Regions from separate parts of the Streptomyces sp. NPDC007907 genome, predicted to be linked through region 3. Evidence: riboswitches for the same ligand, from Rfam matches in the RefSeq annotation. Region 3 holds a riboswitch; each other region holds the start of a gene.
What was found. A riboswitch is a leader RNA that binds a small molecule or an ion and turns the genes downstream of it on or off. The one in region 3 is predicted to bind thiamine pyrophosphate.
Positions count from the first base shown of each region.

Region 1: it holds a riboswitch for thiamine pyrophosphate, as region 3 does, so the genes downstream of both, thiO (glycine oxidase ThiO) here and ACFZDI_RS00345 (thiamine ABC transporter substrate-binding protein) in region 3, are expected to answer to the same signal.
Region 2: it holds a riboswitch for thiamine pyrophosphate, as region 3 does, so the genes downstream of both, thiC (phosphomethylpyrimidine synthase ThiC) here and ACFZDI_RS00345 (thiamine ABC transporter substrate-binding protein) in region 3, are expected to answer to the same signal.

Region 1 covers NZ_JBIBKR010000007.1:375,270-377,525, reverse strand. Annotated here, with positions in the region: gene thiO (glycine oxidase ThiO) at 1-1,115, opposite strand, end outside; TPP riboswitch at 1,113-1,224, opposite strand; gene ACFZDI_RS28960 (hypothetical protein) at 1,277-1,627, shown strand; gene ACFZDI_RS28955 (FAD-dependent oxidoreductase) at 1,660-2,256, shown strand, end outside.
Region 2 covers NZ_JBIBKR010000005.1:579,958-582,213, forward strand. Annotated here, with positions in the region: gene ACFZDI_RS23450 (YibE/F family protein) at 1-1,031, opposite strand, end outside; TPP riboswitch at 1,104-1,293, shown strand; gene thiC (phosphomethylpyrimidine synthase ThiC) at 1,286-2,256, shown strand, end outside.
Region 3 covers NZ_JBIBKR010000001.1:80,050-82,305, forward strand. Annotated here, with positions in the region: gene ACFZDI_RS00340 (iron ABC transporter permease) at 1-168, opposite strand, end outside; gene ACFZDI_RS00345 (thiamine ABC transporter substrate-binding protein) at 207-1,271, opposite strand; TPP riboswitch at 1,366-1,472, opposite strand; gene rlmN (23S rRNA (adenine(2503)-C(2))-methyltransferase RlmN) at 1,525-2,256, opposite strand, start outside.

The DNA of each region.
Region 1 (2,256 bases), on a different contig from region 3:
GGGAGTTCGCCCGTAACCAGGACGTGGGCCAGGGCGTCGCCGGTCACGGGTGTGAGCAGGACGCCGTTGCGGTAGTGGCCGGTGGCCAGCAGCAGGCCGTCCAGACCGGTCGGGCCGAGCAGGGGCGCGTTGTCGGGGGAGCCGGGCCGAAGACCGGCCCGGGTCTCGGTGAGCGGCAGCTCGGTGATGCCCGGGACCAGCTCGTGCGCGTCCCGCAGCAGCTCGTACACACCACCCGCGGTCACGGTGGTGTCCCAGCCCAGCTCCTCGCTGGTCGCCCCGACGACCAGCTCGCCGCTCGCCCGAGGCACCAGGTAGACGTGGCTGCCGCGCACGACGGCGCGCACGGTCCGGCTCAGGAACGGCCCGTGCCGCCGCGGCATGGTCAGCCGCAGGACCTGCCCCTTCACCGGCCGCACGGGGGGCAGCACGTCCTCCGGGACGCCCGCGAGCCGCCCGCTCAGGCTGCCCCCGGCGAGCACCACCTGCCCGGCGGCCGCCTCGGTCCCGTCGGCCAGGACGGCGCCCGCGGCCCGGTCCCGGACGACGGCCAGCCGCTCCGCCCACGTGCGGTGGAAGACCACGCCGGTCCGCTCGCACGCGGCGACCAGCGCCCCGGCCAGCCGCCGGGGGTCGATCTGGTGATCGCCGTCGACCCGCAGCCCCCCGCGCACCCCCGGCGCGAGCATCGGCTCCAGGCGCCGGCACTCGCGCCCCGACAGCCACTGCGACTCCAGCCCCGACTGCTGCTGCAGGGCGTGCAGTTCGCGCAGGTGGGCCCGGTCGTCAGCGTCCAGCGCCACGGCGAGCGTGCCGCAGCGGCGGTAGCCGAGGTCACGGCCGGTCAGCTCGGTGAGCTCGGCGGCGAAGTCCGGGTAGCGGCGGGCGGAGGCGAGGTTCAGGCCGAGCAGGGTCTGCTCGCCGTAGTGCAGTTCCGTGACGGCGGCCAGCATCCCGGCGGCCACCTCTGCGGCTCCGCCGCCCGGCTCGGGGTCCACGACGGCCGTGGCGAGCCCGCGTTGCGCGGCCCGCCAGGCCGTGACCAGGCCGATGATCCCGCCCCCGATGACCAGGACGTCTGACGACGCGGACGTGGATGTGGACGTAGGCGACATGGGCGTCCAGCCCCTCCCTTCGCCGGCATGACCCGGATCAGGTTCGTACGGTCGGAGGCCGCCAGCCTCCCTCTCAGCCCGGTGCGTCCGGGCTCCCGCGAGTGCTTTACGTTGGCCACCCTAGCCCGATGCCCTGTCCCGCAGTAAGGGAGCCTCGTCCCATGGCCCGATCCCTCGACGGTCTCGTCCTCGCCCCGGTCGCCGACCAGGCCCCGGGCCAGGTGGGCACCCGCACCCGGTTCACGTACCACGAGCGGCGGGGCGAGATCTGGGCCGAGTACACCGGCGGCGACGTCGTACGCGGGCACCTCGTGGGTACCCGGGAAGGTGACCGGCTGGACTTCCGGTACGTCCAGCTCAAGCAGGACGGCACCACGTCCTCCGGGCACTGCGTCTCCTCGGTCGTGGAGCTGCCCGACGGGCGGGTGCGGCTGGAGGAGACCTGGGAGTGGGAGTCCCAGCGGGGCAACGGCACGAGCGTTGTGGAGCAGGTCACGGCGCATGAGCACTGACTGACAAAACGTCAGGTGTCTATGGTGATCAGGTGAGCGAGCAGACGCAGGAACCAGGTTCGTCCGCGCCGCGGCGCGTCGTCGTGGCGGGTGCGGGCATGGCCGGGGTGCAGACCGCCGTCGCGCTGCGCGAGCAGGGCTTCACCGGTGACGTGATCCTCATCGGCGCCGAGCCCCACCAGCCCTACGACCGGCCCCCGTTGTCCAAGGCCGTCCTGCTCGGCAAGTCCGAGGGCTCCGCCTTCGACGTCGACTTCGAAGCCCTCGGCATCGAACTGCGGCTCGGCTGCGAGGTGCTGGGCCTGCGCCCCGCCGACCACGAGCTGGACACCGAGGACGGGCCCGTGCCGTACGACGTCCTGGTCGTCGCGACCGGCGCGGAACCCGTCCGGCTGCCCGGCACCGAGGGCGTGCCGGGCGTGCATCTGCTGCGCACCCTGGACGACGCCGAGCGGCTGCGGCCCGTACTGGCCCGCCAGCACGACATCGTGGTCGTCGGCGCGGGCTGGATCGGCGCGGAGTTCGCCACGGCCGCCCGCGAGGCGGGCTGCGCGGTGACCGTCGTGGAGGCCGCGGAACGCCCGCTCGCCGGGGCGCTGCCCGCGGAGGTCGCCGCCCCGATGTCCGGC
Region 2 (2,256 bases), on a different contig from region 3:
ATGAAGCTGATGGCCAGCGCGACCAGCGCCATGACGCCCCGCATCCGCCCGACGACCACCACGGCGATGGCGAAGATGCCCGCGAGCAGCGCCATGGGCATACCGCGGTTGATGTCGGTGACCGAGTACTGCAGGTCCTTCGGCGCCGAAGGCTCGTAGGCGACCACGACCTCCTGGCCCTCCTGCAACTGGCGGGACTGGTCCGGCTGGACGATCTCGGTGAAGGTACGGCCCTTGTCGTCGCCGGTGTCGACCCGGATGGTCGCCCGCTTGCAGGTGCCCTTCTCCTCCTGCACCGCGGAGGAGCCCTCGGCGGTGGACGTGTCGCCGGTCGGTGGAACGCCCGAAGCGCCGGCCTCCTTGCAGCTCACCTCGACCACCTTGGTGACGGTGGCGTCCTGCGTCTGCCGGTCGAAACCGACGCCGGTGCGCTCGTGCCCAGGGGCTCCGCCCGGCCACAGCACGGCGAGACCGACCAGGACGGCGGCGGCGAACGGGATCAGGATCGCCGCGATGACCTTGCGCAGGTGCAGGGAGACGGGGGTGGCCGGGCCATGACTGTGGGAGTGCCCGTGCCCGCCACCCGGGCCGTGACCGTGTCCGTGGCCGCCGTCTCCTCCGTGTCCGTGCCCGTGGCCGCCGTCTCCGTGCCCCGGTCCACCGTCTCCGCCATGACCGTGCCCCGGTCCGCCGCCTCCGTCGTGGCCGGGACCCTGCCCTCCGGCGGGTCCCGGGCCGTGCCCGGCAGCGTGGCCCTGACCGGGCCCCCGCCCGTACTCACCGCGGTCCTGGGGGCCGAAGCCCGCGTCCTGCCCGTACCCGTACTGGGGGGCCCGTCTCGGGGCCGGGGGCTGCGTCACGCCCTGCCCCTGCGGTCCGCGCGGCTGCTGCGGCTCGGCCGGACCCTGTCCGGACCCGCCGACGAAATCATGGCCCTCACCTGGACCGTCACCACGGCCGTTGCCGTTTCCGGCGCCGGATCCGCGGGGCGGCTCGGGCGAGGGGTAGGAGGGACGCTGCGTCGTGGTCACCGCCCGATCATCGCAAGAACGAGGGGGGCCCTCTGTTCACCGCGCCAGAATTGCCGCTAGCGTGGGGGCACCTTTTGTACACGCGGGAGCTCGGAGCACCGGGCTGAGAGGGCGCTGACCTCCGTCCCAGCGATGTTTCACATGAAACATCGCCGGAGTCGAGTGATGTTTCACACGAAGCATCGCCGGACGGAAACCGCTGCGTCGACCGCCGAACCTGTTACCGGGTAATGCCGGCGTAGGGAGTAGGTCTCATGACCGACAAGGACGCACGCACGCCTGCCTCCGTTCAGGACGAGACGTCCGAGGAGGCCGGGAAGTCCATCGGCTGGCACAAGGCGTACATCGAGGGCACCCGCCCCGACCTGCGCGTGCCGGTTCGTCAGGTGCACCTCACCAACGGCCAGGCGGTCACGCTGTACGACACGTCAGGCCCTTACACCGATCCACTCGTCGACACCGACGTCCGCAGGGGCCTGTCGCCACTGCGCGAGAACTGGATCATCGCCCGCGGCGACACCGAGGAGTACGCGGGCCGCCCCGTCCGTCCCGAGGACGACGGCATCAAGCACACCTCGCCCCGCGGCGGTCTCCGCAATCTGGACGCGGTCTTCCCCGGCCGGCCCCGCCAGCCGCGCCGCGGCAGGAACGGCGAGGCGGTCACCCAGCTCGCGTACGCCCGCCGCGGCGAGATCACGCCCGAGATGGAGTACGTGGCCATCCGGGAGAACGTCTCGCCCGAGGTCGTGCGCGACGAGATCGCCGCAGGCCGGGCCGTGCTGCCGGCCAACGTCAACCACCCGGAGATCGAGCCGATGATCATCGGCAAGCGGTTCCTGGTGAAGGTCAACGCCAACATCGGCAACTCGGCGGTGACGTCCTCCATCGAGGAGGAGGTCGAGAAGATGACCTGGGCGACCCGCTGGGGCGCCGACACGGTCATGGACCTGTCCACCGGCCGCAACATCCACACCACGCGCGAGTGGGTGCTGCGCAACTCCCCCGTGCCCATCGGCACGGTGCCGCTCTACCAGGCACTGGAGAAGGTCGACGGCCGGGCCGAGGAGCTGACCTGGGAGATCTACAAGGACACGGTCATCGAACAGGCCGAGCAGGGCGTGGACTACATGACGGTCCACGCGGGAGTGCGCCTGGCCTACGTGCCGTTGACGGCGAACCGCAAGACCGGCATCGTCTCCCGCGGCGGCTCGATCATGGCCGCTTG
Region 3 (2,256 bases):
CAGCGCCTGCCAGGTGGTGAACCACAGGACGTGCCGGACGTCGGACTGGGCGAGCACCTCCCCGATCCGCCCGAGGTGCCAGACCCCGTCGGCCTTCAGACCCCGCGCGACGATCGCGGCGACGGGGTAGGCGAAGAAGACGGCGAAGAACGCGACGGGCACGGCCAGCAGTCCGAGCCGCGCCGCGCTCCCGCGCCTGGTGCGGGCTACTTCAGTACGAGTGACGTCCACGACTTGACCCACTGGTCGCGGTGGTCGGCGATCTTCGCCGGGTCCATGGTCTCCGGGTCCTTCGCCTGCGGCCCGTACTTCACGAACTCCGGCGGCACCTGGGCGCCCTCGGTCACCGGGTACACGAACATGTTGAGCGGCATGTCCTCCTGGAACTTCCTGCTGACCAGGAAGTCGAGGAAGGCCTTGCCGCCCTTGGCGTTCTTGGCGTGGGCGAGCAGCCCCGCGTACTCGACCTGCCGGAAGCAGGTGCCCTCGGCGACACCGGTCGGGGCCGTGCTCGGCTTCGGGTCGGCGTAGGCGACCTCGGCGGGCGGCGAGGAGGCGTACGACACGACGAGCGGCCGGTCACCCTTGGCCTTCCTGCCGCTGGAGGAGCCGGAGAACTCCTGGTTGTAGGCCTGCTCCCAGCCATCGACGACCTTCACGCCGTTGGCCTCGAGCTTCTTCCAGTAGCCCTCCCAGCCCGTGTCGCCGTACGCGGCGGCGGTGCCGAGCAGGAAGCCGAGCCCGGGCGAGGAGGCGGAGGCGTTCTCGGTGACGAGCAGGTTCTTGTACTGCGGCTTGACCAGGTCGTCGAAGGTGCGCGGCGGCTGGAGCTTGTGGTCGGCGAAGTACTTCTTGTCGTAGTTGACGCAGATGTCGCCGGTGTCGACGGGTGTGACGCGGTGCTGCTTCTGATCGACCCGGTACTCGGCCTTGATCCGGTCGGACCCCTTGGCCTCGTACGACTGGAACAGGTCGTTGTCGAGGGCGCGGGACAGCAGGGTGTTGTCGACGCCGAAGAAGACGTCGCCCTGCGGGTTGTCCTTGGTCAGGATGGCCTTGTTCACGGCCTGGCCGGCGTCGCCGTCCCTCAGGACGTTCACCTTGTAGCCGGACTGCTTCTCGAAGGCCGCGATGACGTCCTCGGACGCGGCCCACGAGTCGTGGCTGACGAGGGTCACGGTCCTGGGGTCGCCGGACCCCTGGCCGCCGTCGGACGAACCGCAGGCGGCGAGCGTGCCGACCAGGCCGAGCCCGACGACCGCCGCCGTCATCCGCTTCTTGTTGGTGCTCACTGGATTCCTCCTGGAGGACCAGGAGAAGACGCGGCCCTGCCCGGGACTCCGGGTCCCGGGCAGGGCGCAACAGCTCGAGTGGTGACCGATCTCCCTACCCAGAATGACCTGGGCCAGGTTCGGAGGGTCTGCGGCCGTGTGCCGCACTCTCAGCGCTGTGGCGCTCCCCTGTCGGAATATGCAGGTGTGGATGTGCAGGTGCCTCTATGAAGCTGTACTGACGACGGTCAGACTACCGTTCGGTGGCGGCGAGCTGACCACACGCCCCGTCGATCTCCTGACCACGGGTGTCCCGGATCGTCACCGGCACACCATGGGCGGCGATGGCCTCCACGAACGCCTTCTCGTCCTCGGGCCGCGAGGCGGTCCACTTCGACCCGGGCGTCGGGTTCAGCGGGATCAGGTTGACGTGCACGGGCTTGCCCTTGAGCAGCCGCCCGAGCCGGTCACCGCGCCAGGCCTGGTCGTTGATGTCCCGGATCAGCGCGTACTCGATGGACAGCCGGCGGCCGGACTTGGCGCTGTACTCGAACCCGGCGTCGAGCACCTCACGCACCTTCCACCGGGTGTTCACCGGGACGAGGGTGTCGCGCAGCTCGTCGTCCGGGGCGTGCAGGGAGATCGCCAGCCGGCACTTGAAGCCCTCGTCGGCGAACCGGTGGATGGCCGGGACGAGTCCGACCGTCGAGACGGTGATGCCCCGCTGGGACAGGCCGAGGCCGTCGGGCTCGGGGTCGGTGAGCCGCCGGATGGACCCGATGACCCGGTTGTAGTTCGCGAGGGGCTCGCCCATGCCCATGAAGACGATGTTGCTGAGCCGGGCCGGTCCGCCGGGGACCTCCCCGTCCCGCAGGGCCCGCATGCCGTCGACGATCTGGTGCACGATCTCGGCGGTGGACAGATTGCGGTCCAGCCCGGCCTGCCCGGTCGCGCAGAACGGGCAGTTCATCCCGCAGCCGGCCTG